Regions from separate parts of the Shigella dysenteriae genome, predicted to be linked through region 3. Evidence: predicted binding sites of a transcription regulator. Region 3 holds the regulator's gene; each other region holds the start of a gene.
What was found. The regulator Fur, encoded in region 3, represses iron uptake genes when iron is present. The targets are predictions, from matches to a motif close to ATAATAATGAGAACNACTATCAA.
Positions count from the first base shown of each region.

Region 1: the regulator Fur is predicted to act here: its motif matches at 5,740-5,762, upstream of fhuF (siderophore-iron reductase FhuF).
Region 2: the regulator Fur is predicted to act here: its motif matches at 6,954-6,976, upstream of zupT (zinc transporter ZupT).

Region 1 is NZ_CP055055.1:562,559-572,448, forward strand. It holds gene yjjA (DUF2501 domain-containing protein YjjA) at 1-164, opposite strand, end outside; gene dnaC (replicative helicase loader DnaC) at 213-950, opposite strand; gene dnaT (primosomal protein DnaT) at 953-1,492, opposite strand; gene HUZ68_RS02680 (threonine/serine exporter) at 1,599-2,072, opposite strand; gene HUZ68_RS02685 (threonine/serine exporter family protein) at 2,063-2,833, opposite strand; gene HUZ68_RS02690 (helix-turn-helix domain-containing protein) at 3,452-4,177, shown strand; gene bglJ (DNA-binding transcriptional activator BglJ) at 4,135-4,812, shown strand; gene fhuF (siderophore-iron reductase FhuF) at 4,850-5,638, opposite strand; gene HUZ68_RS02705 (DUF1435 domain-containing protein) at 5,779-6,015, shown strand; tRNA gene HUZ68_RS02710 (tRNA-Leu) at 6,054-6,140, opposite strand; tRNA gene HUZ68_RS02715 (tRNA-Leu) at 6,174-6,260, opposite strand; tRNA gene HUZ68_RS02720 (tRNA-Leu) at 6,289-6,375, opposite strand; gene rsmC (16S rRNA (guanine(1207)-N(2))-methyltransferase RsmC) at 6,643-7,674, opposite strand; gene holD (DNA polymerase III subunit psi) at 7,777-8,190, shown strand; gene rimI (ribosomal protein S18-alanine N-acetyltransferase) at 8,159-8,605, shown strand; gene yjjG (pyrimidine 5'-nucleotidase) at 8,620-9,297, shown strand; gene prfC (peptide chain release factor 3) at 9,388-9,890, shown strand, end outside.
Region 2 is NZ_CP055055.1:4,025,600-4,035,489, forward strand. It holds gene yqiA (esterase YqiA) at 1-480, opposite strand, end outside; gene cpdA (3',5'-cyclic-AMP phosphodiesterase) at 480-1,307, opposite strand; gene HUZ68_RS19195 (DUF1249 family protein) at 1,332-1,754, opposite strand; gene nudF (ADP-ribose diphosphatase) at 1,755-2,384, opposite strand; gene tolC (outer membrane channel protein TolC) at 2,589-4,070, shown strand; gene HUZ68_RS19210 (DUF1190 family protein) at 4,218-4,889, shown strand; gene HUZ68_RS19215 (glutathionylspermidine synthase family protein) at 4,895-6,055, shown strand; gene ygiD (4,5-DOPA-extradiol-dioxygenase) at 6,093-6,881, opposite strand; gene zupT (zinc transporter ZupT) at 7,024-7,797, shown strand; gene yqiD (protein YqiD) at 7,855-8,025, opposite strand; gene ribB (3,4-dihydroxy-2-butanone-4-phosphate synthase) at 8,287-8,940, opposite strand; FMN riboswitch at 9,045-9,193, opposite strand; gene ubiK (ubiquinone biosynthesis accessory factor UbiK) at 9,315-9,614, shown strand; gene glgS (cell surface composition regulator GlgS) at 9,649-9,849, opposite strand.
Region 3 is NZ_CP055055.1:1,449,016-1,458,905, reverse strand. It holds gene seqA (replication initiation negative regulator SeqA) at 1-100, opposite strand, end outside; gene ybfF (esterase) at 285-1,049, shown strand; gene ybfE (LexA regulated protein) at 1,189-1,482, shown strand; gene fldA (flavodoxin FldA) at 1,622-2,152, shown strand; gene uof (fur leader peptide) at 2,362-2,448, shown strand; gene fur (ferric iron uptake transcriptional regulator) at 2,441-2,887, shown strand; gene HUZ68_RS06800 (ChiQ/YbfN family lipoprotein) at 2,971-3,297, opposite strand; gene chiP (chitoporin ChiP) at 3,347-4,753, opposite strand; gene glnS (glutamine--tRNA ligase) at 5,333-6,997, opposite strand; gene nagE (PTS N-acetyl glucosamine transporter subunit IIABC) at 7,265-9,211, opposite strand; gene nagB (glucosamine-6-phosphate deaminase) at 9,544-9,890, shown strand, end outside.

The sequences.
Region 1 (9,890 bases), 890 kb from region 3:
GACGCGAGCGACCAACCGCCTTCCTGTGTCGTGCTGTTTTGGTTGCCAAGTTCGCTGGTGGCGCTGGAGAGCGCATCTTTCCAGGACGCAGCATGCACCCCGGTGGAAATTAATGCGCTGGCGGCAATGGCACAGCACAGAAGATGTTTAACAGTTTTCATCATCATTACTCAAGGTGGAATTGTGTCGCAGTATACCGCCAGAAACGGGGATTAATACTCTTTACCTGTTACCCGGCTACGGTAGCTATCCCAGTTGAAGATCACCCACAAACTGTTACCCAGGCGCATACGGTCCATCACGCGTTCGCCCAGCAACTTGGTCATCTCTTCCATATTACTGTTGGTCAGCATCCCGGTTGGGCGTTTGGAAGAAGAGCGGCGATCGACGATCTGGTTGATGATCACTTTTTCGTATTTCGATTCGGTCTGCACGCCGATCTCATCGATCACCAGCAGATCAACGTTGCTCAGATCGTTAAGCAGTTGTTCTTCGCTGGTACCGCTATTCCTGAAGGTATCTTTCATCGCCGACATAATATCGGCCACGGTGATGATCAATACGGATTTACCGCGTAGCAGCAGCTCGTTGCAGATTGCCGCCGCCAGATGGTTTTTGCCGGTTCCTGGCTTACCAGAAAAGATGAAGCTGGCGATGTTGCCGTCAAACTCTTCGACGTACTGGCGCGCTTTGCTTAACGCATTCATCTGCCCTTCACACTCAACGCGATAGTTCTCAAAGGAGCAGTTCTGATGCAGTGGACGAATACCGGAGCGGTTAAAGGTGCGCTGCATTTTCATCGCCCGATTTTCACGTTCGAGAGCGGCGGAGCGGATCGCTCCTTGTTCTTTCTGCCAGGCCAGTAGTTCTTCACCCGTTTTGAATGCAGGTTTGATATGGGCAGGCATCATTTTTTGCAGGCGTTGCATCAGGTCGCCAACGTTTTTCATCGTTACCCTCTGAATCCTGGTGGAATTTGGCTGTCAGGTTCGCTGACCGTATTCACATCTCGTTTCGGCAGTCCGCCGTTGCTGGCACGACCGATTTGCAGGCTGCGCGCCAGTTTTTGTTGCCACTGCACATGGTGAAAGACTTTACCTTCCGCCTGCCAGTAGGCAATGAATGAGGCCAGTTCTTCGGTGGTCACCGGCTCTCTTAGCGCCACGCCCCATAGCGCCGCCAGGCGGATAAAGTCGGCATCGGGTTGCCAGTCCGGATACATGGCGAATTTCCCCATGGGGACAGCAACGGGAGCGGCTTGCGGTTCCTGATAGAGTTGATCGTCCAGAGCGACATCGCTTCCCGGACGCGCCAGCTTTTCTTCCAGCGCCAGCAGTTCAGCCAGGCGTGCAGGCGTGACGGCATAAAACGCCGGGGCATTGTTAGCAAATACGGCAACCACACCGCCTTCAGCTTTTGCCAGAACGGTTTGGTGATCGTGTACCAGGGCGTCAATACCAACGACGTCCGGGGTCAAAACTCTGGAAGACATACTGTTTCTCAAATATGGAACGATGAACGAGAAGGGAGATAACTTTTATAGTAACACACGGAGGAGAGGAGGCTGTCTCTCATCCGTGTGCTTAAGCGAGGCAATTTTATACGCGAGGGCGCTTGCGGTACAACCATAATCCAGGAATGGAAAGACCGATGGATAACGCACCAACAATCGATGAAGCTGTAAGAAAGTTGGTTAACAGGGTAATCATCAACGGTTCGCTGTAACCTAACTGGCTGATTTTTACCGCCGAAATCATTGCGGTATAAGCCGATATGCCCGGGAACATAGGGATAACGGCCGCCACGGTAAACACTTTCGGATGCGCCAGATACCAGCGCGACCATTGAATACCAATGGTGCCGACCAGCATAGAAGCCATAAAGGTTGACCACTCAATATTCAGCCCGCTGGTCATTAAGATCATTCGTGAACCATGACCAATCGCGCCAAGCAGCGCACACCAGCGTAATGCCCGAACGGGAACGTTGAACACCATCGCAAAGCCGACCGCTGGAATGGCGGCGAGGATCATATCCTGCGCCAATGCAAACAGAAACTCGATCACACCCATCCGCGTAGCCCCCAAATCGTCAGTGCCATCACCACGCCGACGCAGGTAGCCAGTGTCAGCAGACTGGCGATCGCCCAGCGTGCCAGTCCGGTATTGATGTGGCCTTTAAACATATCGGCGACGGCATTTATCAACGGAAATCCCGGCACCAGCAGCAGAACGCTGGCGGCCATCGCAATGGTGGGTGTATTGCTGAAGGTGGGAAGTTGCAAAAGCAAACCGGAAATAGTGGTGGCGGCGAAAGCGGTGAGGCAAAAGTTGATCTGTGGATGAAGATGACGTTGTGCCAGTAGCTGGCGGATATACATCGCGGCCGTACTGGCAAAGAAGGTGATGACGGCACCATCCCAGCCACCTTTATTGAGTTTACAGAAACAGGCGCAGGAAAGGCCAACCATTAAGGCTACCAGCCATCTTGGGTAACGTAATGGCTGAATTTGGCTAAATCGTTTCTCTACGCCTTTGTAATCCAGCAGATGGTGCTCCGCCAGAATCACAATGTGCTGGACTTCAGTCACCACATGCATATTAATGCCGCGATCGTGATTTTTACGTGTCGATGTCAGGCATTGCCCATCTTTAATGGTTGTCAGCACTATGGCGTTCGAAGAGATAGAACTTTCAACGCTGTCCATTCCCAGCGCCCGACCCAGTCGTGAGGAAAGCTCATCAACCAACGCGCTTTCCGCACCATGTTGCAGAAGAAATAATCCACACTGGATACAAAGCCGCGTTACGGCTCGCTGTTGCTCAGTTTGCATAACTCGCCCTTTGTCATAGACGTGCTGCGTATTGTTCAGATAATGAGAATCCATTTGTATCATGAAGCACGGTTGTTTTGCGGTAGGTTAAGATCAAAATTGCGCTGATTAATCCTGGTTATCGGGAGAAGCTCGGTGATAAAAAGCGAATTATCTCTCGCCGCAAACAAACTATCACATGAATATTATCATCATAATGAATTTATTGTTTGGCCTTTACGAATCAGGATAATAGATAACCGGGCACGTTTTTTAATGTTAACAAGTTAAAACCATCAGATTTCATTGAATAAATATTGGTTGTGTGATTTTTCATTCTGCGGGAAGGGATATCATTTAATTATAAATTAAATGAATGTGATTTCTGTTTTTCATTAAGTATTCCTAACAACTTAATGTAGATATTTTAAATGTCTCCAGGCTATTTCACCAGGTTATCATTTGATGCTAACCTTCTGACACATGCAGTGGAGTTGTTGTGCAGCAGGAGTATGCTGATATGAAAGTGAATGCTAAGGATAATTTATTCGCTTAATCTATTAATTTGCTGGAAACATTTAAGGAATGAATATCCTGAATAAACCATCATAATTTTTAGACAGTGGATGTGGAGGAAATATGTTGCCAGGATGCTGCAAAAATGGAATTGTTATCAGTAAAATACCTGTTATGCAAGCAGGGCTAAAAGAGGTCATGAGGACTCACTTCCCTGAATATGAAATAATATCCAGCGCCTCTGCGGAGGACCTTACCTTATTACAATTACGTCGTTCCGGATTAGTCATTGCTGATTTAGCCGGTGAAAGTGAAGATCCACGTTCTGTTTGTGAACATTATTATTCTTTAATCTCACAATATCGGGAAATTCACTGGGTTTTCATGGTGTCACGCTCCTGGTATTCCCAGGCAGTAGAATTGCTCATGTGCCCTACGGCGACGTTATTGTCTGATGTTGAACCCATTGAGAATCTGGTCAAGACCGTACGTTCCGGCAATACGCACGCAGAGCGTATCAGCGCCATGCTGACCTCTCCGGCAATGAATGAAACTCATGATTTTAGCTATCGCTCCGTCATTCTCACTCTTTCAGAGCGCAAGGTACTGCGGCTATTAGGTAAAGGATGGGGCATCAACCAGATAGCTTCGTTGCTTAAGAAAAGTAATAAAACTATCAGCGCCCAAAAAAACAGTGCGATGCGTCGACTGGCAATTCACAGCAACGCTGAAATGTATGCATGGATAAATAGCGCGCAGGGTGCAAGAGAACTTAACTTGCCTTCTGTTTATGGAGATGCCGCAGAATGGAACACAGCCGAATTAAGAAGAGAAATGTCGCACTCATAGAAAAATGCGTCATGAGCAGTATCGGTATTGAGAGTTTATTCAGAAAGTTTGCGGGTAACCCTTATAAGCTCCATACCTATACCAGTCAGGAGTCATTTCAGGATGCCATGTCGCGGATCTCATTTGCGGCGGTCATTTTTTCTTTTTCTGCCATGAGAAGTGAGCGCAGAGAGGGATTATCTTGCCTGACTGAACTGGCGATTAAGTTTCCGCGTACCCGGCGTTTAGTTATTGCGGATGATGATATTGAAGCTCGGCTGATTGGTTCATTGTCGCCATCACCGCTGGACGGTGTATTAAGTAAAGCGTCAACGCTGGAGATTTTTCATCAGGAACTCTTTTTGTCATTAAATGGTGTACGTCAGGCGACCGACCGACTGAACAATCAGTGGTACATTAACCAAAGCCGGACGCTAAGCCCGACGGAGAGAGAAATATTGCGCTTTATGTCGCGTGGCTACTCAATGACACAAATTGCCGAGCAGCTTAAACGCAATATCAAAACGATCCGTGCACATAAATTTAATGTGATGTCGAAACTGGGCGTCAGTTCTGATGCAGGGTTGTTGGAGGCCGCAGATATTCTGTTATGTATGCGGCATTGCGAAGCAAGTAATGTGTTGCATCCCTATTAATCCGCATGATGCCGGGTTTACTTCCCCGGCAGTGCTTTCATTTCAGCGTACAATCGCCACATTGCTGCACATCCGGTAAGCGATAACGCTGGCAGCAAGTGCGGCGCACCAGCAGGCCGTCGCGCAGTACCACGGTACGCCAGAGTGGATTATCTTCACCGTTCGTGAGCGTTTTCTCAAAAAAGAGGGCATGGCGCAGCGATTCAACCGTCGCCTCGCCGAGCAGTTGCTTCATCTCAGTGAGATACCAGTTGATCAAATAACCGGTATTACTCCAGATAAGTTTGCCGTTGATCTCTCCGGTCGCTTCTAGTGCCTGCACAACCGGAACCAGCGCCTGGCTGATTAACGTTTCCATTCGCTGCTGCGGCGAATGTGGTGTTGCGTTTTTATCTTCACACACATCGACCCAGAAACAGGCGGCACGGCCGGTTTCGTGAAACTCAACGTGGAAATGTTCCGGCGACACATCTAATGCCTTTTCCTGCGTCAGTAGCGCCAGCATTAATGGTGGCACCATCAGGCCGATATACCATTGTGCCCATAGTGAGATCAGCGGTTTGTTCTCGCGGATCATCGTTGGTTGGTTGCGATAGATATGATCGGAATAGACCGCCAGCAGAGAACTTAGCACATTCGGTGATGACCATTGCGCCAGCGTCATGGCGTTAAATGGGGCAGGTTCATCCAGGCGGATAAACTCCAGCAAATGTTCACGATGTTTTGCGATCGTCGCCCGCACGGCTTGCGCAAGCGTGGGATCCTGCGGCTGGAGATGCGTTCGCCAGATGACATCTTCATAGAGCGGTGCGGAACGATAGGCCATAATCGGGATAGTAATCTAAATGATAATGATTGTTAATCCTAGCGATAGGTTTACCCGATAGCAAGGGATTTCTCTGGCTTGCAAATGATAAAAATTATCATATGATATTGGTTATCATTATCAATGAAAGAGATGAAACCATGTTGCAACGTACGCTGGGCAGTGGCTGGGGAGTGTTGCTGCCGGGATTGCTGATTGCAGGGCTGATGTATGCGGATTTATCGCCGGATCAGTGGCGGATTGTCATTCTGATGGGATTAGTATTGACGCCGATGATGCTGTATCACAAACAGTTGCGGCATTACATTTTGCTACCATCGTGCCTGGCACTTATTGCTGGCATCATGCTGATGATAATGAATTTGAATCAGGGATGAAAAATCAAGGAAGAAACAAGAAAGGAAGTAAAGATAATTGGTGCGAGGGGGGGGACTTGAACCCCCACGTCCGTAAGGACACTAACACCTGAAGCTAGCGCGTCTACCAATTCCGCCACCTTCGCACAGTCATCTTACTTTTTTGATATCGCCTCGTTTGGTGCGAGGGGGGGGACTTGAACCCCCACGTCCGTAAGAACACTAACACCTGAAGCTAGCGCGTCTACCAATTCCGCCACCTTCGCCCAGTGCGAGCAATATCAACGTGGTTTTTGGTGCGAGGGGGGGGACTTGAACCCCCACGTCCGTAAGGACACTAACACCTGAAGCTAGCGCGTCTACCAATTCCGCCACCTTCGCATACCATCAATTCTTAAAAAGAATTGCTACCACGGAGGCGCATTCTAGTGGTTTTCAGCTTTTCGTCAATAGTTAATTATCGACAGAGGTGTAATTGCTGGAAAAATGTCCATCAGGAAACTAGCGTGCAGGTTTGGTAGGCATGCGGGGGCAGATGCCAGATGCGACGCTGGCGCGTCTTATCTGGCCTACGAAGGGCTAACGTGCAGGTTTTGTAGGTCGGATAAGGCGTTCACGCCGCATCCGACACGGTATTCGGCGAGATAATTAACCTTTCTTCGCCTGGCGGGTCATAATGGCGCGATACACCTTGAAGCGCCCGGTTTGCGCGATAACTTCATGGAAGCCAAATGTCTCATCCAGCACGTCCGGGTAAGGCAGGAAGGCGTTCGCTACAATTCGCAGCTCGCCGCCACTATTAAGATGACGCACCGCGCCGCGAATCAGCGTTTGCGCCGCATCCAGGCTGGTTTGCATCCCATCGTGGAACGGCGGGTTGGAGATGATCATATCAAAACGACCTTTCACCTCGGAAAAGACGTTGCTGGCAAAGACTTCACCTTCAACACCGTTGGCCGCAAGTGTTGCGCGGCTGGCTTCTACCGCCGGGGCAGAGACATCGCACAAGGTGAGACGAATTTTCGGCGAATGGCGCGCAAAGGCAACTGAAAGTACACCCGCGCCACAGCCGACATCCAGCACTTTACCTTTCATGTGCGGAGTTAACGTCGAGAGCAGCAACTGGCTACCGACATCCAGACCGTCGCGGCTAAACACGCCAGGCAGCGTTTTGACCGTCAGGCCATCGACGCTGTATTCGCCCCAGAATTTATCGGCATCAAATACCGGCTGTTTTTCCAGACGACCAAAATAGAGGCCACAGCGACGAGCGCTGTCGACTTTATTCAACGGCGCATAATCTGCCAGCATCTGCTCGGCGCTGCGCACGCCGCTGCGGTTCTCGCCAACAACAAAAATATCCGTCCCCACCGGAAGCAGAGAAAGTAAATTCATCAACTGGAACTGGGCTTCCGGTTTGTTCTTCGGCCAGTAGTAAATCAGCGTATCGCAATCTGCGACGTCATCCGCCGTGGCGACCAGACTAAAACGGGCGTTATCCCCCATCTGGCGGCTTAACACCTGCCAGTGGTGGAATTGCTGGGTATGAGCACGGCTGGCCGCGGTATCTAAACGCGCGGGCAGGTCATCCTGTAAGTCTCCGGCAAACAGAATACGGCTTTGTTCGAAATCATCACTGTGACGCAGCAAGACTTCACTTGCCGGGGTAAATGCAGACATGGAATGCTCCTCAATTGATACTGGCGGCGATTATAGCCATATGTTGGCGCGGTATCGACGAATTTGCTATATTTGCGCCCCTGACAACAGGAGCGATTCGCTATGACATCCCGACGAGACTGGCAGTTACAGCAACTGGGCATTACCCAGTGGTCGCTGCGTCGCCCTGGCGCGTTGCAGGGGGAGATTGCCATTGCGATCCCGGCACACGTCCGTCTGGTGATGGTGGCAAACGATCTTCCCGCCCTGACTGATCCTTTAGTGAGCGATGTTCTGCGTGCATTAACCGTCAGCCCCGACCAGGTGCTGCAACTGACGCCAGAAAAAATCGCGATGCTGCCGCAAGGCAGTCGCTGCAACAGCTGGCGGTTGGGTACTGACGAACCGCTATCACTGGAAGGCGCTCAGGTGGCATCACCGGCGCTCACCGAATTACGGGCAAACCCAACGGCACGCGCCGCGTTATGGCAACAAATTTGCACATATGAACACGATTTCTTCCCTCGAAACGACTGATTTACCAGCGGCTTACCACATTGAACAACGCGCCCACGCCTTTCCGTGGAGTGAAAAAACCTTTGCCAGCAACCAGGGCGAGCGTTATCTCAACTTTCAGTTAACGCAAAACGGCAAAATGGCGGCGTTTGCGATTACGCAAGTGGTGCTGGATGAAGCTACATTGTTCAATATTGCGGTCGATCCTGACTATCAGCGTCAGGGATTGGGAAGGGCGCTGCTGGAACATCTGATCGACGAACTGGAAAAACGCGGCGTGGCGACGCTCTGGCTGGAAGTCCGTGCCTCAAACGCTGCCGCCATTGCCCTGTACGAAAGTTTAGGCTTTAACGAGGCGACGATTCGCCGCAATTACTACCCCACCACGGACGGTCGCGAAGACGCCATCATCATGGCGTTGCCAATCAGTATGTAAGACAAGGTGGAATAATGAAGTGGGACTGGATTTTCTTTGATGCCGATGAAACGCTGTTTACCTTTGACTCATTCACCGGCCTGCAGCGGATGTTTCTTGATTACAGCGTCACCTTTACCGCTGAAGATTTTCAGGACTATCAGGCCGTTAACAAGCCACTGTGGGTGGATTATCAAAACGGCGCGATCACTTCATTACAGCTTCAGCACGGGCGGTTTGAGAGCTGGGCCGAACGGCTGAACGTCGAGCCGGGTAAACTCAACGAAGCCTTTATTAATGCGATGGCGGAAATCTGTACGCCGCTGCCGGGCGCGGTTTCTCTGCTTAACGCCATTCGTGGCAACGCCAAAATCGGCATCATCACCAACGGTTTTAGCGCCTTGCAGCAAGTGCGTCTGGAACGGACGGGCCTGCGTGATTACTTCGATTTGCTGGTGATTTCCGAAGAAGTTGGCGTTGCTAAACCGAATAAGAAAATTTTCGATTATGCGCTGGAACAGGCGGGCAATCCTGACCGTTCACGCGTGCTGATGGTTGGCGACACTGCCGAGTCCGATATTCTCGGTGGCATCAACGCCGGGCTTGCGACCTGCTGGCTGAATGCACACCATCGCGAGCAACCAGAAGGCATCGCGCCCACCTGGACCGTTTCTTCGTTGCACGAACTGGAGCAGCTCCTGTGTAAACACTGATTGCCTCCCCCCCGTTGATGGGTAAAATAGCCGCAATTTTTCGTTTTCAACAAGCGCGGCGCGATGCCGCTTACTCAAGAAGAAAGAATTATGACGTTGTCTCCTTATTTGCAAGAGGTGGCGAAGCGCCGCACTTTTGCCATTATTTCTCACCCGGACGCCGGTAAAACTACCATCACCGAGAAGGTGCTGCTGTTCGGACAGGCCATTCAGACCGCCGGTACAGTAAAAGGCCGTGGTTCCAACCAGCACGCTAAGTCGGACTGGATGGAGATGGAAAAGCAGCGTGGGATCTCCATTACTACGTCTGTGATGCAGTTTCCGTATCACGATTGCCTGGTTAACCTGCTCGACACCCCGGGGCACGAAGACTTCTCGGAAGATACCTATCGTACCCTGACGGCGGTGGACTGCTGCCTGATGGTTATCGACGCCGCAAAAGGTGTTGAAGATCGTACCCGTAAGCTGATGGAAGTTACCCGTCTGCGCGACACGCCGATCCTCACCTTTATGAACAAACTTGACCGTGATATCCGCGACCCGATGGAACTGCTCGATGAAGTTGAGAACGAGCTGAAAATTGGCTGCGCACC
Region 2 (9,890 bases), 2.5 Mb from region 3:
AGCGTAGTACGCCACCGCCTGGCGGTAATCCAGCACTTCATCTCCCGTCTGTTGCAGCAGCCAGATCAAATCCGGCGCTTCCAGCGGGTCAATCTGCATGACTTTGAGATCGTAAATATGGCGTGACTCTAGCACATATTGCTGCCCGGTGTAGGGGTTCTCGTTCTGACCGAGATAGTCCGTCAGCAGTTCAAACGGGCGCACCGCCGGGTTTACCACCACTGCGGGCAGCATAAAACATTGTGACAACCAGGTGGCGTAATATCCCCCCAGTGACGAACCGACAATACCCAGCGAATCGCCGCCATGTTCCAGGACAATGGATTCCAGCAGCTCTGCCGCGTCGGAAGGATACGGCGGCAACTGCGGAATGATCATCTCAACGTCAGGGTGATGTTCCGCCAGCCAGTTTTTTAACAAGCTCGCTTTTGCAGAGCGCGGCGAGCTGTTGAAACCGTGTAAATAAAGAAGCGTAGACATCAGTAGCCTTCTGAAGCGGTATCAGGTTGGAAACGTGTGTCCGCCAGGCGATGCACCTCGGTGGTCAGCGTGCCATCAGCATGTAACTCGAGAGTACGCCAGCCGGGCGCGATAGTATCCAGCGTAAAGTTGGAACAGTGCGGCTTAAACTGCACACAGGTCGACGGCGTTGCCAGCAGGCGGCGACCGTTCCAGTCGAGATCCAGCTCCTGATGAATATGACCGCACAGCAAGTATTTGACGTGCGGAAACTTCGCCAGCACGGTATCCAGTTCGCCCGCGTTACGCAGGCTGTGTTGATCAAGCCAACTACAACCCGCAGGTAGCGGATGATGATGCAGCAGCAGCAACGTATGGCGCTCTGGCGCATCAGCCAATTTACGTTCCAGCCACTCAAGCTGAAACTCGCTTAGCTCACCGTGCGGCACGCCAAACACCTGGCTATCCAGCAACAGGATTTGCCATTGCTCACCAATAAATACCCGCTTCGCCGGGGAGATACCCGCATCCTGTAACGCGCTGTACATCGCGGGCTGGAAATCGTGGTTGCCCGGCAGCCAGACGCAGGGCGCACGAAAACTTGCGATGCCTTCAGCGAAATGCTGATAGGCCGCAGAGGATTGATCCTGCGCTAAATCACCTGTCGCGACAATCAGGTCGAATTCGTGCTGGTGTGGACGAATCGCCTCCAGCACCGCCTGGTAGCTTTCCCAGGTGTTTACCCCTAACAGGGCTTCGTGCTTTTGTGCAAACAGGTGAGTATCGGTAATTTGTAAAATCCTGACTCTGGCCTCACCAGCCAGAGGAAGGGTTAACAGGCTTTCCAAATGGTGTCCTTAGGTTTCACGACGCTAATAAACCGGAATCGCCATCGCTCCATGTGCTAAACAGTATCGCAACCAGTCCGCTAAAAACTGATTAATTTGATGCTTTTCGTCGCGTTGATGCAACTTTTTATTAGGATAATCATACCGCGCTTTGAAGCGAAAAATCTGCTGGCTTGAACACACTTCAGCCACCATCGCGTCATGATACAGACGCACCGTCATTGACGGAAGGCTCCAGTAACTGATCGCGGGCGCAGTCTGTTCTATTGTCACCAGGGTAGTGTATCGGGTCGATTCCACAATCGTCAGCCGATATTGTGCGTTTGCCACCTGATAGCTTACAGTTTCGCCGGGTGCGTCATTGCGCGGTAACAAACGGCGCAATTGTGAAAAGTTCATCTCGCACAGGCGCATCATTTCAGGAAAGTCAGGTGTGTAACGCTTCATTTATGCCCACTCATTTTTTAACGCTTGATGATGCAGCTGCAGCCATTGCAAAGCGATGACCGACGCTGCGTTGTCGATTTTCCCCTCTTCTACCCACTGGTATGCCTGTTCCCGGCTTACCACATGAACGCGAATATCTTCGTTTTCATCAGCCAGACCGTGAATACCGCTTGCGGTCGTGGCGTCCACTTCGCCCACCATAATTGACGAACGCTCACTGGTGCCCCCCGGGCTTGCCAGGAAACTTAACACCGGTTTGGTCCGTTTGACTATCAGCCCCGCCTCTTCAATCGCTTCGCGACGGGCAACATCTTCCACACTTTCACCCTCTTCAATCATTCCGGCAACCATCTCCAGTAGCCAAGGGGTTTCGCTAGTGTCGTATGCGGCAATTCGAATCTGCTCAATCAGCACAACTTCATCACGCACTGGGTCAAAGGGTAGCAAGACTGCGGCGTGACCGCGCTCAAAAATTTCCCGCCGTACCTCATGACTCATTTGCCCGTTGAATAGACGATGACGAAATCTATAAAGATCTAATGAAAAAAAGCCGCGATAAAGTGTTTCTCGTGCAATAATTTCTACATCGTTTTTGCCAAATGTAACGGGCAGGTTGTCTGGCTTAAGCATTGTTAATGTCCTGGCACTAATAGTGAATTAAATGTGAATTTCAGCGACGTTTGACTGCCGTTTGAGCAGTCATGTGTTAAATTGAGGCACATTAACGCCCTATGGCACGTAACGCCAACCTTTTGCGGTAGCGGCTTCTGCTAGAATCCGCAATAATTTTACAGTTTGATCGCGCTAAATACTGCTTCACCACAAGGAATGCAAATGAAGAAATTGCTCCCCATTCTTATCGGCCTGAGCCTTTCTGGGTTCAGTTCGTTGAGCCAGGCCGAGAACCTGATGCAAGTTTATCAGCAAGCACGCCTTAGTAACCCGGAATTGCGTAAGTCTGCCGCCGATCGTGATGCTGCCTTTGAAAAAATTAATGAAGCGCGCAGTCCATTACTGCCACAGCTAGGTTTAGGTGCAGATTACACCTATAGCAACGGCTACCGCGACGCGAACGGCATCAACTCTAACGCGACCAGTGCGTCCCTGCAGTTAACTCAATCCATTTTTGATATGTCGAAATGGCGTGCGTTAACGCTGCAGGAAAAAGCAGCAGGGATTCAGGACGTCACATATCAGACCGATCAGCAAACCTTGATCCTCAACACCGCGACCGCTTATTTCAACGTGTTGAATGCTATTGACGTTCTTTCCTATACACAGGCACAAAAAGAAGCGATCTACCGTCAATTAGATCAAACCACCCAACGTTTTAACGTGGGCCTGGTAGCGATCACCGACGTGCAGAACGCCCGCGCGCAGTACGATACCGTGCTGGCGAACGAAGTGACCGCACGTAATAACCTTGATAACGCGGTAGAGCAGCTGCGCCAGATCACCGGTAACTACTATCCGGAACTGGCGGCGCTGAATGTCGAAAACTTTAAAACCGACAAACCACAGCCGGTTAACGCGCTGCTGAAAGAAGCCGAAAAACGCAACCTGTCGCTGTTACAGGCACGCTTGAGCCAGGACCTGGCGCGCGAGCAAATTCGCCAGGCGCAGGATGGTCACTTACCGACTCTGGATTTAACGGCTTCTACCGGGATTTCTGACACCTCTTATAGCGGTTCGAAAACCCGTGGTGCCGCTGGTACCCAGTATGACGATAGCAATATGGGCCAGAACAAAGTTGGCCTGAGCTTCTCGCTGCCGATTTATCAGGGCGGAATGGTTAACTCGCAGGTGAAACAGGCCCAGTACAACTTTGTTGGTGCCAGCGAGCAACTGGAAAGCGCGCATCGTAGCGTCGTGCAAACCGTACGTTCCTCCTTCAACAACATTAATGCTTCTATCAGTAGCATTAACGCCTACAAACAAGCCGTAGTTTCCGCTCAAAGCTCATTAGACGCGATGGAAGCGGGCTACTCGGTCGGTACGCGTACCATTGTTGATGTGTTGGATGCGACCACCACGCTGTACAACGCCAAGCAAGAGCTGGCGAATGCGCGTTATAACTACCTGATTAATCAGCTGAATATTAAGTCAGCCCTGGGTACGTTGAACGAGCAGGATCTGCTGGCACTGAACAATGCGCTGAGCAAACCGGTTTCCACTAATCCGGAAAACGTTGCCCCGCAAACGCCGGAACAGAATGCTATTGCTGATGGTTATGCGCCTGATAGCCCGGCACCCGTCGTTCAGCAAACATCCGCACGCACTACCACCAGTAACGGTCATAACCCTTTCCGTAACTGATGACGACGACGGGGCTTCGGCCCCGTCTGAACGTAAGGCAACGTAAAGATACGGGTTATCTGCCGCATTCTTCCCCCTTCTCGCTTCAATTTCGACCAGCCATCCTCTATTCTGATGGGTATTTACCACAGGTCCCGGAAGACAAAAATGAAACGGACAAAATCCATACGCCACGCATCGTTCCGCAAAAACTGGAGCGCACGCCATCTGACACCAGTCGCTCTCGCGGTTGCCACTGTTTTTATGCTGGCTGGCTGTGAAAAGAGTGATGAAACAGTGTCTCTCTATCAAAATGCTGACGACTGTTCAGCTGCAAACCCAGGCAAAAGCGCCGAATGTACCACCGCGTACAACAATGCGCTGAAAGAAGCCGAACGTACTGCGCCGAAATACGCCACCCGTGAAGACTGTGTTGCTGAATTTGGTGAAGGTCAGTGCCAGCAAGCACCAGCCCAGGCTGGCATGGCACCAGAAAACCAGGCGCAGGCTCAGCAATCCAGCGGGAGTTTCTGGATGCCGCTGATGGCCGGTTACATGATGGGTCGTCTGATGGGCGGCGGTGCGGGATTTGCACAGCAGCCGCTGTTCTCCTCGAAAAACCCAGCCAGTCCGGCTTACGGTAAATATACCGACGCGACGGGTAAAAACTATGGCGCAGCCCAGCCAGGCCGCACCATGACCGTACCGAAGACGGCAATGGCACCAAAACCGGCGACCACCACTACCGTTACCCGTGGCGGTTTTGGTGAATCTGTTGCCAAACAAAGCACTATGCAGCGTAGCGCAACCGGTACCTCTTCTCGTTCAATGGGTGGCTGATACCGATGGAAAGAGTCAGTATTACCGAGCGCCCGGACTGGCGTGAGAAAGCCCACGAATACGGTTTCAATTTTCACACCATGTACGGCGAGCCGTACTGGTGTGAAGATGCTTACTACAAGTTGACCCTCGCCCAGGTTGAAAAGCTGGAAGAAGTCACCGCCGAACTGCACCAGATGTGCCTGAAAGTGGTGGAAAAAGTGATCGCCAGCGATGAGCTGATGACCAAATTCCGCATACCAAAACACACCTGGAGTTTTGTGCGCCAGTCATGGCTGACGCACCAGCCATCGCTTTATTCGCGTCTTGATCTGGCGTGGGATGGCACTGGCGAACCTAAACTGCTGGAAAATAACGCCGATACGCCAACGTCACTATACGAGGCGGCGTTCTTTCAGTGGATCTGGCTGGAAGATCAGCTTAACGCCGGTAACTTGCCGGAGGGCAGCGACCAGTTTAACAGTCTGCAAGAAAAACTGATCGATCGCTTCGTTGAGCTGCGTGAACAGTATGGCTTCCAGTTGCTGCATCTCACCTGCTGTCGCGACACGGTGGAAGATCGCGGAACCATTCAGTATTTGCAGGACTGCGCGACGGAAGCTGAAATCGCTACCGAGTTCCTCTACATTGACGATATCGGGTTAGGTGAAAAAGGTCAGTTCACGGATTTACAGGATCAGGTAATTTCCAACCTGTTCAAGCTGTATCCGTGGGAATTTATGTTGCGTGAGATGTTTTCCACCAAGCTGGAGGATGCAGGCGTACGCTGGCTGGAACCGGCGTGGAAGAGCATTATCTCCAACAAGGCACTTCTACCGCTACTGTGGGAGATGTTCCCGAATCATCCGAACCTGCTGCCCGCTTATTTTGCGGAAGATGATCATCCGCAAATGGAAAAATATGTGGTTAAACCGATCTTCTCCCGTGAAGGCGCAAACGTGTCGATCATTGAGAACGGCAAAACCATTGAAGCAGCGGAAGGTCCGTATGGCGAAGAAGGGATGATTGTTCAGCAATTCCACCCGTTACCGAAATTCGGCGACAGCTATATGCTGATTGGTAGCTGGCTGGTGAACGATCAACCCGCCGGAATTGGCATTCGTGAAGACCGTGCATTGATCACCCAGGATATGTCTCGGTTTTATCCACATATTTTTGTTGAGTAATCAATGATGCCGGATGGCATTCGCCATCCGGTAATTGTTAACCTATCTGCACCGACAGCATACTTAAACTGCCCATTTCTATCCCATCGACCGGAATGGTAATTGGCTCCTGCCCATCCCACGCACCTAAGACATACAGCAACGGCAGATAGTGCTCTGGCGTTGGGTTCGATAACGCGCCACCTTCATGGTCGAGATAATTCACCAGAGGATGCTGCTCTACCGGCCCTTGCCACGTCAGATTCGCTTTCACATACTCATTAAACGACGTCGCCCACGGATACGGTGAACTATCACCGTGCCACTTCACTGTGCGCAGGTTATGCACCACGTTACCGCTGGCGACCAACATTATTCCTTCATCTCGCAGCGCCGCGAGTTTGCGCCCCATTTCGAAATGCCAGGCGGCAGGTTTGCTACTGTCGATACTCAACTGCACCATCGGGATATCGGCGTCAGGATACATCTTAATCAGCACGCCCCAGGAACCGTGGTCAAAGCCCCAGGCTTCTTTATCCAGCGTCACCGGGACCGGCGCTAACAGCTCAACCAGACGCTGTGCCAGCGCAGGCGAACCCGGAGCAGGATAATGCGTATCGTACAGCGCCTGCGGGAAGCCACCAAAGTCATGAATCGTGGGCGGCGTCTCCATCGCGGTCACTCCTGTTCCACGGGTAAACCAGTGAGCCGAAACCACCACAATCGCTTGCGGGCGTGGCAATGTCATCCCCAACTTCTGCCAGCTGCGGGTATACAAATTATCTTCCAGCACGTTCATCGGACTACCGTGACCTAAAAACAATGCTGGCATACGTGTTGAAGACATGATGATATCCTTAACTAAAGGTGTCATTTTGATATCCTCACAATACGCTTGTTCGGCGGAGTAAGAACCCGGATAACAATGATGATGATCATCAGTTATTTTGACGATCTGCCTGAAGGTGAAGATTTATAAGGAGTTGTCGATGTCAGTACCTCTCATTCTGACCATACTGGCGGGGGCAGCCACGTTTATTGGCGCGTTTCTCGGCGTTCTCGGGCAAAAACCCTCGAACCGCTTACTGGCGTTTTCGCTAGGATTTGCGGCGGGGATCATGTTGCTCATCTCATTAATGGAAATGCTTCCTGCCGCACTAGCAGCTGAAGGAATGTCGCCTGTGTTGGGTTATGGAATGTTTATCTTCGGTCTGCTTGGCTATTTTGGCCTGGACCGCATGTTGCCACATGCGCATCCGCAGGATTTAATGCAAAAATCGGTGCAGCCGTTGCCAAAATCGATCAAGCGCACAGCCATTCTGCTCACTCTCGGCATCAGTCTGCATAACTTCCCGGAAGGGATTGCCACCTTTGTCACGGCGAGCAGCAACCTGGAGCTGGGATTTGGCATCGCACTGGCCGTCGCGTTGCACAATATTCCTGAAGGTCTGGCGGTTGCAGGCCCGGTTTATGCAGCAACGGGTTCTAAACGCACGGCGATTCTGTGGGCGGGGATTTCTGGACTGGCAGAAATTCTTGGTGGTGTGCTGGCGTGGTTAATCCTCGGTAGCATGATTTCCCCGGTGGTCATGGCAGCAATCATGGCGGCGGTCGCAGGAATTATGGTGGCGCTCTCGGTTGATGAATTAATGCCGCTCGCCAAAGAGATTGACCCTAATAATAACCCCAGCTATGGCGTACTATGTGGAATGTCAGTGATGGGATTCAGTTTGGTGCTGCTACAAACGGCGGGAATTGGTTAAAAGCAACATCAGAAGTTGTCCAGCGCAGGGACAACTTCTGCTAGCTTCACTAAAGCCTTATTCTACCTTTTCGGCTGTCTCTTCTCTCGTACTGTTTAAGTATTTGTTCCGCGCTTCAAGCAGTGCGTCTCTGTCCTGGCGAAACGCCCGACAATAACGTTTCAAATGCAGGAAATAACCCACCACAACCAGAGCAATCAATACAATCCAGTACCAGGCGATAAACATCCTTTTACCCTTAATATTTAACAATACTAAACATTTAGCGCATAAATTTCACATATCCTTTTTCGGATATATTCATATGGTCGCATAATAACGGAACAATTATATGATTTTGATCATAATGAAAAAGAATGCCTGATATTAATGAAATTTTCTCATAGAAAGAGAAGCGGAATTAACATCTTGCATAGCAGGGAAAAATAAAAACCGAAGCCTGCTACAACTTCGGTTTCTTGATTAAGGCAGTAATTTAAGCAGCGGTTTTCAGCTGGCTTTACGCTCATGTGCCTGACGGTATGCCACCAGGTCTTCAATAGTCACGAGCGCCATATTGTGTTTATTGGCAAACTCAATACACTCTGGTGCACGCGCCATCGTGCCATCGTCATTAGTCAGCTCACACAGCACACCAGCCGGTTTAAAGCCTGCCAGCGTCATCAGATCAATAGTCGCTTCAGTATGACCGCCACGCGTCAGTACTCCACCTGCCTGCGCGCGAAGTGGGAAAACGTGGCCCGGGCGATTCAGATCAGAAGGTTTTGCGCCATCGGCAATCGCTGCGCGAACGGTCGTAATACGGTCAGCGGCAGAAACACCGGTAGTCACACCTTCAGCCGCTTCAATGGTCACGGTAAAACCGGTGCCATAGGCGCTGGTGTTATTTTCTACCATCATTGGCAGATCGAGTTGTTTACGGCGATCTTCAGTAATGCACAGGCAAACAATACCGCTACCGTGGCGAATGGTCAGCGCCATCTGCTCAACAGTCATGGTTTCTGCCGGGAAGATCATATCACCTTCGTTTTCACGGTCTTCATCATCAAGCACCATTACACCGCGTCCTTCACGCAGCGCAGCCAGTGCATTTTCAACACGTTCGAAAGGCGTACCAAAAGAGGAAAGTAGCGTCTGATTCATGGTAAAAAAAACCTCACTAAAATTATGGTTACCAGAATCAGGGCAGTCTTAGGAGTGGCGGCATATAGCCAAAATAACGTGAGCGGGTCCATGCCCGACAGAATCGTTACTCTCTCCCATCCGGACTCTAACCGTCGGCCCCGGAATTACACCGGATCTGCTGTCCTTTGAGTTCGCACCCAAAGCGCTCGCGGGCTTTCAACTGAGTTGATTTACCGCCGGTGGGGAATTTCGCCCCGCCCTGAGAATAAGCGGATTCACTATAACGCTAATGATTAGCGGCAGCAACGCATAGCTTCACATAATTCTGGTTTATGACTTACCCTTATCGCACTACAATGGCACTCAACACCTATCAGTACAGGGAAACTACAATGATTGACCCGAAAAAAATTGAGCAAATCGCTCGCCAGGTTCACGAATCAATGCCTAAAGGAATCAGGGAGTTCGGGGAAGATGTGGAGAAAAAAATCCGCCAAACCCTACAAGCGCAGCTGACGCGTCTCGATCTGGTAAGCCGCGAAGAATTCGACGTTCAGACGCAAGTCCTGTTGCGGACTCGTGAAAAACTGGCGTTACTGGAGCAGCGCATCAGTGAACTGGAAGCGCGCAATAATTCGGTAGCAGATCTTCAATCTCCTCCGGCTATCCCGCCTATTGATAAAGCAGAATAAAGCAACACAAAAACGGGCCAGACGGCCCGTAATATCAGTGTTCTAATTCAAGTTCTCTGGTTTGCATCATCTGTTGGCAATACCAGGCATAACGTGCGCAAAACCAGGTTCTATGTTCTTCATCCATGTTACCAGTAACGGCCAGAATATCGACCGGGCGACCTTCTGCGTGCATTCTGGCAAAACTACGCGCCAGGAAATCGAAATTATTTAAAGAATTAAGACTATGATCCATAAGCACATCCTCCGGTTATCGCATACCTTTTAAGGCCATAT
Region 3 (9,890 bases):
TCAACATACGCCGTAAAATGTCGGATGCGCTCTCGCCGATATGCTTAGTGTGGCTGGCAATATAGCTGTAGAGTTCATCATCAACTTCAATCGTTTTCATCTTAATCCAGTGCAGTGTCTTAGCTGAATACAAGTCGCCAGGAGTATATGAATAAATCCCGGCAGCGGATAGCGTCAAGCCTGGCTTGCAGAAAAACTCGGAATAAACCTTATTTGTTGCAGCCCTGTGGCACAATGGTCAACATAATACCCTAACCCGACAACGCGAAAAAAAGAACTTTGCCATGAAATTGAATATCCGCGCGCAAACTGCACAAAACCAGCACAATAATTCTCCCATCGTTCTTGTCCATGGTCTGTTTGGCAGCCTCGACAACCTTGGCGTACTGGCTCGCGATCTGGTAAACGATCACAATATCATCCAGGTTGATATGCGTAACCACGGTCTTTCACCGAGAGATCCGGTAATGAATTACCCGGCGATGGCGCAGGATCTTGTTGATACTCTGGATGCACAGCAGATCGACAAAGCAACATTTATCGGTCACTCCATGGGCGGTAAAGCGGTAATGGCACTTACTGCACTGGCTCCCGATCGCATCGATAAACTGGTGGCGATTGACATCGCGCCGGTCGACTATCACGTTCGCCGGCATGATGAGATTTTCGCGGCCATCAACGCGGTCAGTGAATCGGACGCACAAACTCGCCAGCAAGCAGCAGCAATAATGCGCCAGCATCTTAATGAAGAAGGGGTGATTCAGTTTCTGTTGAAATCTTTTGTTGACGGGGAGTGGCGCTTTAACGTGCCGGTATTGTGGGATCAGTATCCGCATATTGTGGGTTGGGAGAAAATCCCGGCATGGGATCACCCTGCCCTGTTTATCCCTGGTGGTAATTCTCCGTATGTTAGCGAGCAGTACCGTGATGATTTACTGGCACAATTTCCACAGGCACGGGCGCATGTGATTGCAGGCGCGGGTCACTGGGTCCATGCTGAAAAACCGGATGCGGTATTACGCGCTATCCGTCGCTATCTCAATGATTAACGCAACTGATTAAAAACCCAGCGTCCGCGTCGCTTTCCGCGCGTGGGCGTTGGCGTGACTCATCGCGCTGATGTATTATGGCGCGCTATCCATCCGGGCAGAGGCCTGGCTGATTGTTTCCCCCGAAGTCACCAAGATCATGGCCAAAGAACAAACGGACCGTACGACATTAGATCTGTTCGCGCACGAGCGTCGACCGGGACGACCGAAAACTAATCCGCTTTCGCGCGATGAACAGCTGCGTATTAATAAACGCAACCAACTAAAACGCGACAAAGTACGTGGCCTTAAGCGTGTCGAACTGAAGCTGAACGCGGAAGCTGTCGAGGCGCTGAACGAGCTGGCGGAATCGCGCAATATGAGCCGTAGCGAACTGATCGAAGAGATGTTAATGCAGCAACTGGCGGCGCTGCGTAGTCAGGGCATCGTTTAAATTTCCACTTTCATGTAGCACAGTGTGCAGTCCTGCTCGTTTGCTGATTCCGCAAGACTGCCTGTTCTGCTATGATTGCCTTTATCCGTGGGCAATTTTCCACCCCCATTTCAATAAGTTTCAAGAGGTTATTTCACTCATGGCTATCACTGGCATCTTTTTCGGCAGCGACACCGGTAATACCGAAAATATCGCAAAAATGATTCAAAAACAGCTTGGTAAAGACGTTGCCGATGTCCATGACATTGCAAAAAGCAGCAAAGAAGATCTGGAAGCTTATGACATTCTGCTGCTGGGCATCCCAACCTGGTATTACGGCGAAGCGCAGTGTGACTGGGATGACTTCTTCCCGACTCTCGAAGAGATTGATTTCAATGGCAAACTGGTTGCGCTGTTTGGTTGTGGTGACCAGGAAGATTACGCCGAATATTTCTGCGACGCATTGGGCACCATCCGCGACATCATTGAACCGCGCGGTGCAACCATCGTTGGTCACTGGCCAACTGCGGGCTATCATTTCGAAGCATCAAAAGGTCTGGCAGATGACGACCACTTTGTCGGTCTGGCTATCGACGAAGACCGTCAGCCGGAACTGACCGCTGAACGTGTAGAAAAATGGGTTAAACAGATTTCTGAAGAGTTGCATCTCGACGAAATTCTCAATGCCTGATGTGATGCGGCGTAGACTCATGTCTACGCCGTATTAATAGATAATGCCAATCAAAATAATTGCTACAAATTTGTAACTTTTGCTGTTGTACCTGTACAATGTCCCGGTGTTCAAGTGGCCTTGCCGTTGTAAATGTAAGCTGTGCCACGTTTTTATTAACAATATTTGCCAGGGACTTGTGGTTTTCATTTAGGCGTGGCAATTCTATAATGATACGCATTATCTCAAGAGCAAATTCTGTCACTTCTTCTAATGAAGTGAACCGCTTAGTAACAGGACAGATTCCGCATGACTGATAACAATACCGCCCTAAAGAAAGCTGGCCTGAAAGTAACGCTTCCTCGTTTAAAAATCCTGGAAGTCCTTCAGGAGCCGGACAACCATCACGTCAGTGCGGAAGATTTATACAAACGTCTGATCGATATGGGTGAAGAAATTGGTCTGGCTACGGTATATCGCGTACTGAACCAGTTTGACGACGCTGGTATCGTCACCCGCCACAATTTTGAAGGCGGTAAATCCGTATTTGAACTGACACAGCAACATCACCACGATCACCTGATCTGCCTCGACTGCGGCAAGGTTATCGAATTTAGTGATGATTCCATCGAAGCGCGTCAGCGTGAAATTGCCGCAAAACATGGCATTCGCCTGACTAACCACAGTCTCTATCTTTACGGTCACTGTGCCGAAGGCGATTGCCGCGAAGATGAGCACGCGCACGAAGGCAAATAAGCCAGTCTGAACGAGAAAAGCCAACCTGTAGGTTGGCTTTTTTATGCAAGGGAAATAAGAAAAGCGAGAGTTACAGCTCTCACTTATTTGTTATTACTGCGAATTTCCTGCCAGACCTTATCACAATCGGCTTTCACCGCCTGATCATTTCCGGTTTGCGTTGCACGCAGACACTGCTGATAATCCAGTACGCGTACACTTTCCTGGTCGGCAAACTGCTGATGTTGTTTCTCTTTCTTCAGCACGTTTAACACGCTCTGGCAGGCTTCAATTTTTTCTGGCGAACCTTGTGCGGTGTTGATACAGGCGCTGTATGCCTCTTTCAGACGGCTGTCTTCCTGTGGCGCGGTTGATTGCGCACAAGCCACCAGCCCCGATGCCATCATGGCGATGAGAATCAGTTTTTTCATAGCAAATTCCTCAAATGTGCGGCAGGCACAAAACCTGCCACGTCGGGCATCAGAAGATGGTGAATGGTGCGATTACCATAAATTTCACGTCACGCTCATCCTGGAAGATGTTGCCGTAACCACCGCCCCAGCTTGGGATGTCGGAGTGGTTGTCGTATTCGGTGAAGTGCAATTTGAACATCGTGCCCTTGGCGCGGCCATCCTGAATGGTGTAGACCGCATCCAGGCTGTATGTAGATTCTTCAATAGTCCGGTTCTTGTCGTAGTACGCATCCGGATTGCTCTGCCAGGTCGCAGGTTTTGCATCCCATGCGTAAACGTAGGAAGCGCCGATGGCGAAGCCTGGAAGATTCCAGTTTTTCAGGTCATACATCGCACCGAAGAAGACCGCTTTTTCCCCGTTAGCGTTGAAGTCGGAACGGTTATCCCACCAGATATCCAGGCGGCCGTTGGAGGAAGCGTAGGTTGGAGTCATACGTTGCAGGAAGTATCCCTGCTGACCTTCAGCCTTAACCCAGGTGCCTTCGAGGCGCAAATCCACTACGTCAGCCGCCCGGTAACCAAAGGTCAACGCTTGCAGCCAGGCGGTGTCGTCATAAAGATCGTTGACGCTGCGATCGTCAACTTTATCGCGCGTACCGTAGAACTGGTAGCTGGTGGTTAACGGGCTACCGGCGATATCAAATTTGTAGCTGGCTTTGGCAAAGTATTGATCGATATACCCTTCCGCCTGACCAAATGCCGCTTCCAGTACGAAGTTATTTTTGAAGTCGTATTTCGCACCAAGGGAGTGCAGATAATCAACTTTGGTGGTTTTATCGTTCTGATAAAACTCATCCATTTCCAGATGCCACGGTGCTTTGTATTCGTTGGTCCACATGTAGGAGAAACTCAACGCACCAGCATCGCCGTAATCAAAATTCGCTCCGGCTTCCGCACCCTGATAAGTACCCGGCATAAAGCTCCAGTGAGGCGCTAACAGCGTCTGACCGGTTGGCTGAATATAACCTGCCCTCGCCCAAACCGGACCGTATTTAAATTTGGCCGCAGCTTTATACAGGCTTATACCGCTTTTGTCGCCGGACCAGTCTTCGTCATAGGCTTTATTACTTTTTGAAAACGCGATTTCGTTCGGGTGAGAGCTGTCGCCGTTTTCCGCCATTTCAATCGCCGTAAACGCAGCAATATCAAGGCCGAACATATCAGCAGCATAACCGGACTGAAAATCGAGGTTGGCATTCCAGGTGGAGTGAGAAAGGTTGGTTTTGTATTTGTCGCCGTCGGTAACATCTTTACGGTCGCGTTCACGCTGCCAGTAATAGATACCGCCGGTTAAGGTTGAATCCTCGATGAATCCTTCGGCGCGAGCCTCCGGCATTGCCATAAAGCCCGACATTGCTGTAACACCGGCGATAGCCAGCGCCAGCGTACTACGTTTGCCACTAAACGTACGCATGGGTTAATCCTCTTTGACGTATAAATTGCTGCACCAAAGGTGAACAGCGAAAAAAAATAAAAATTAAAAAAGTAGCGTTGAGAAAAGTCTCGCTGACTACAGGAACAGACTATTTTTCGCGACGCGAATTATCAATCTCTTTCTGTAACCAGAATGTAAGAACATGAGCAACCGCACATATTTTGATGATTTTTGTTACAAGGCTTAAGTTTGCGGTTGAAAGGCTTGCAGAAGAATAAAAGCGTGAAATTCCAGCAAGATGAAAGCGGTTACATTTTATTTAATTATGTTTTGTTATTTTAAATTTATTTTATGGATAAATTGCGAAGCGGAATTAATTCGCGAAGAAAAGCAGAAAAAACGCCGCTGAACGCGGCGTTTTGGATTGTTTGCATATTTCTTGCCGGATGCGGCGTGAACGCCTTATCCGGCCTACAAAAGCACGCAAACTCAATATATTGCAGAGATCATGTAGGCCTGATAAGCGTAGCGCATCAGGCAATTTAGCGTTTGAAACTGTTTGTCTGTTCCTTGCCGGATGCGACGTAAACGCCCCATCCGGCATAGCGAAACTTAAAATTACTCGCCAACTTTCGCCCAGGTATCACGCAGCCCAACGGTGCGGTTAAATACCGGTTTTTCGGCAGTGGAATGGCGGCTGTCGAGGCAGAAGTAACCTTCACGCTCAAACTGGAATGCTTTACCCGCTACCGCGTCTTTCAGCGACGGTTCAGCAAAGCCCTGTTTGATCACCAGCGATTCCGGGTTAATCACCGACAGGAAATCATCCGCAGCACCAGGGTTCGGCACATTGAACAGACGGTCGTACAGGCGGATTTCAACCGGCAGCGCATGTGCCGCGCTCACCCAGTGAATAACACCTTTGACTTTACGACCATCTGCCGGATCTTTGCTTAAGGTATCGGCGTCATAAGTACAGAAGATGGTGGTGATATTACCTTCGGCATCTTTCTCGACGCGTTCTGCCTTAATCACATAAGCATTACGCAGACGCACTTCTTTACCCAGCACCAGACGTTTGTACTGCTTGTTAGCTTCTTCGCGGAAATCGGCGCGATCAATCCAAATCTCACCGCTAAACGGCACCTGACGGCTCCCCATTTCCGGTTTGTTCGGATGGTTCGGCATGGTGACCATTTCGCCTTCGCCCTGATAGTTTTCGATGACCAGTTTCACCGGATCGATAACCGCCATTGCGCGCGGCGCATTTTCGTTGAGATCTTCACGGATGCAGGATTCCAGCGACGCCATCTCAATGGTGTTGTCCTGCTTGGTCACGCCAATGCGTTTGCAGAACTCACGAATAGAAGCCGCAGTGTAACCACGACGACGCAGACCGGAAATGGTCGGCATACGCGGGTCATCCCAGCCTTCAACGTGCTTGTCGGTCACCAGCAGGTTCAGCTTACGCTTGGACATCACAGTGTATTCCAGATTCAGGCGCGAGAATTCGTACTGGCGCGGGTGAACAGGAATGGTGATGTTGTCCAGCACCCAGTCGTACAGGCGACGGTTGTCCTGGAACTCAAGCGTACACAGAGAGTGCGTAATACCTTCCAGCGCATCGCTGATGCAATGGGTGAAGTCGTACATCGGGTAGATGCACCACTTGTTGCCAGTCTGGTGGTGTTCAGCAAATTTAATGCGGTACAGCACCGGATCGCGCATCACGATAAACGGTGAAGCCATGTCGATTTTCGCACGCAGGCAGGCTTTACCTTCTTCAAAACCGCCGGTACGCATTTTCTCGAACAGCGCCAGGTTCTCTTCAACGCTACGGTCGCGGTACGGGCTGTTTTTACCCGGCTGTGTCAGGGTGCCGCGGTATTCGCGGATCTGTTCCGGCGTCAGTTCATCAACGTACGCCAGGCCTTTATTGATCAGTTCGATCGCATAGGCGTGGAGCTGATCAAAATAATCGGAGGAGTAACGGACGTTACCAGACCAGTGAAAACCTAACCACTCAACGTCGTTTTTGATCGAATCGACATACTCGATATCTTCTTTTACCGGGTTAGTGTCGTCGAAACGCAGGTTGCACTGGCCTTTATAGTCCTGGGCGATCCCGAAGTTCAGGCAGATAGATTTCGCATGGCCAATATGCAGATAGCCATTCGGCTCCGGCGGGAAACGGGTGTGTACTGTGGTGTGCTTACCACTGGCCAGATCTTCATCGATGATCTGACGAATAAAGTTAGTCGGGCGGGCTTCTGCCTCACTCATCGTGGATTCCTCAAAGCGTAAACAACGTATAACGGCGTATGATCTTATAAGCGGGACAGGCTGACAACTGTTAGTTTTTTAAAATTGATAATCTAACAAGGATTATGGGGATGATTGATGAAAAAAAAAGCGGCAGAGAAGATCTCCACCGCTTTTGCCAGTCCTGCGTCATTGTTGGATGCGACGCTTAAGCGTCTTATCCAACCTGGACTGAGCTTTTGTAGGCCTGATAAGACGCGTCAAGCGTCGCATCAGGCATAAAGCAGATTACTTTTTGATTTCATACAGCGGTGTTTGACCCGCCACAACATGGCCCTGAGCTTTAATGATCAAGCCACTGAAATCGTCGATATTGCTGCAAACCACCGGGCTAATCATCGAACGGGCGTTAGCGTTCAGGTAATCCAGATCCATTTCCAGAATCGGTTGCCCTGCGCTTACCTGCGCGCCCTCTTCCACCAGACGTTTAAAGCCTTTACCTTCCAGCGCTACGGTGTCGATACCCATATGGACGACGATCTCCGCGCCTTTTTCGGTTTCCAGACAGAACGCGTGGTTGGTGTTGAAGATTTTCACGATTGTCCCTGCGGCTGGTGATACGACGATTTTATCTGTCGGTTTCACCGCCACACCGTCACCCACCGCTTTGCTGGCGAATGCTTCGTCAGGAACCTGATCCAGTGCCACGACATCACCGGTAATCGGCGATACCAGCTCCGCGATAGATACCGCGTTTGGTACAGCCTGCGGTTTTGCTACAGGAGCGGCAGTTGCCGGAGTTGCTTCAGCAGAGGCAGCTGCTACCGGGCCACGGGCAACGACTTTCTTCATCGCATCGCCGATGGATTCTGCTTTCGCGCCAACAATCACCTGAATAGTCTGTTTGTTCAGTTTTACTACACCAGAAGCACCCAGACGTTTACACATCGTATCGTTAACGCGGGCAGAGTCAGCCACTGTAAGGCGCAGACGGGTGATACAGGCGTCAATTGCTTTCAGGTTGTCAGTGCCGCCAACCGCAGCAATATAGTTGGTCGCCAGTTGATTGAGGCCTTCTTCAGTGTTGCTGTTGGCTTCTTCAGTAACGATCTCGTCTTCTTTATCTTCACGACCCGGCGTTTTCAGGTTGAACATGCGGATAACCAAACTGAACACCACGAAGTAGATAGCGAAGAAGACAACACCCATCACCAGCAGCATCCAGACGTTCTGGCTGGCGGCCGGCAGGTTATACATCAACGCGTAGTCGATAGCCCCCGCAGAGAAAGAGAAGCCGGCATGGATACCCAGCAGCGTTGCCACAAACAGGCTGATACCGGTCAGCAGTGCGTGCAGGAGGTACAGCAGCGGAGCAAGGAACATGAACAGGAATTCCAGCGGCTCAGTCACACCGGTCAGGAACGCAGTAACAGCAACAGAAAGCAGCATCCCGCCAACCATCGGACGACGCTCTTTCGGTGCTGCGAAGTACATCGCCAGCGCCGCACCCGGCAGACCGAACATCATGATCGGGAAGAAGCCGGACATGAACATCCCCGCGGTGCCGTCACCAGCGTAGAAACGGTTGATGTCGCCGTGGAAAACCGTACCCGCCGCGTTGGTGAATTCACCAATCTGGAACCAGGCGATGGTGTTCAGCACCTGATGCAGACCGGTTGGGATCAGCAGACGGTTGATGAAACCAAAGATACCGGAACCCAGCGCGCCCGCAGAAACGATCCACTCGCCGCCTGCATGGATAGCGTGCTGTACCGGCGGCCAGACGTAACCAAAAATGGCCGCCAGCACCAGACAGAAGAAGCCGGTGGCGATCGGCACAAAGCGTTTGCCGCCGAAGAAGCTCAGGAAGTCCGGCAGTTTAATATCGGACCAACGGTTATAGGCTGCGCCACCAACCAGACCGGTAATGATACCCGCCAGTACACCCATGTTAATTTCTGGGTTGATGGTCACCATCGCTTTGGTTAACACAAAGTAACCTACCGCACCCGCCAGCGCCGCCGCACCTGCGCTGTCTTTCGACCAGCTGGATGCCACACCGATGGCGAAGATTAATGCGAGGTTATCAAAAATCGCACCGCCCGCCTGGGCAATAAACGCAACGTTAAGTAAATCTGGCTGACCGAATCGCAGCAACAGTGCCGCCACCGGCAGCACCGCGATAGGGAGCTGTAACGCCCTACCGAGTCGCTGGAAAAAACCTAAAATATTCATCTTATTCCCCCTACGAGAACCCTATTTGGCTCGTTTAAAGCCGTATTTTTATTGTGCTGCAAATTGTACTGCCGATGTTCTGTAATCAGATTGTTAGATCATCTGCTACAGAGTGTGTGAAAATTTAATTCGTATCGCAAATTAAACGCGTGTCTTTTGTGAGTTTTGTCACCAAATATCGTTATCATCACTCCCTTTTACTGGCTAAACCAGAAAACTTATTTTATCATTCAAAAAATCAGGTCGGATTGACGCCTGTCTGCGCAAATCCAGGTTACGCTTAAAGATGCCTAATCCGCCAACGGCTTACATTTTACTTATTGAGGTGAATAATGAGACTGATCCCCCTGACTACCGCTGAACAGGTCGGCAAATGGGCTGCTCGCCATATCGTCAATCGTATCAATGCGTTCAAACCGACTGCTGATCGTCCGTTTGTTCTGGGCCTGCCAACTGGCGGCACGCCAATGACCACCTATAAAGCGTTAGTCGAAATGCATAAAGCAGGCCAGGTCAGCTTTAAGCACGTTGTCACCTTCAACATGGACGAATATGTCGGTCTGCCGAAAGAGCATCCGGAAAGCTACTACAGCTTTATGCACCGTAATTTCTTCGATCACGTTGATATTCCAGCAGAAAACATCAACCTTCTCAACGGCAACGCCCCGGATATCGACGC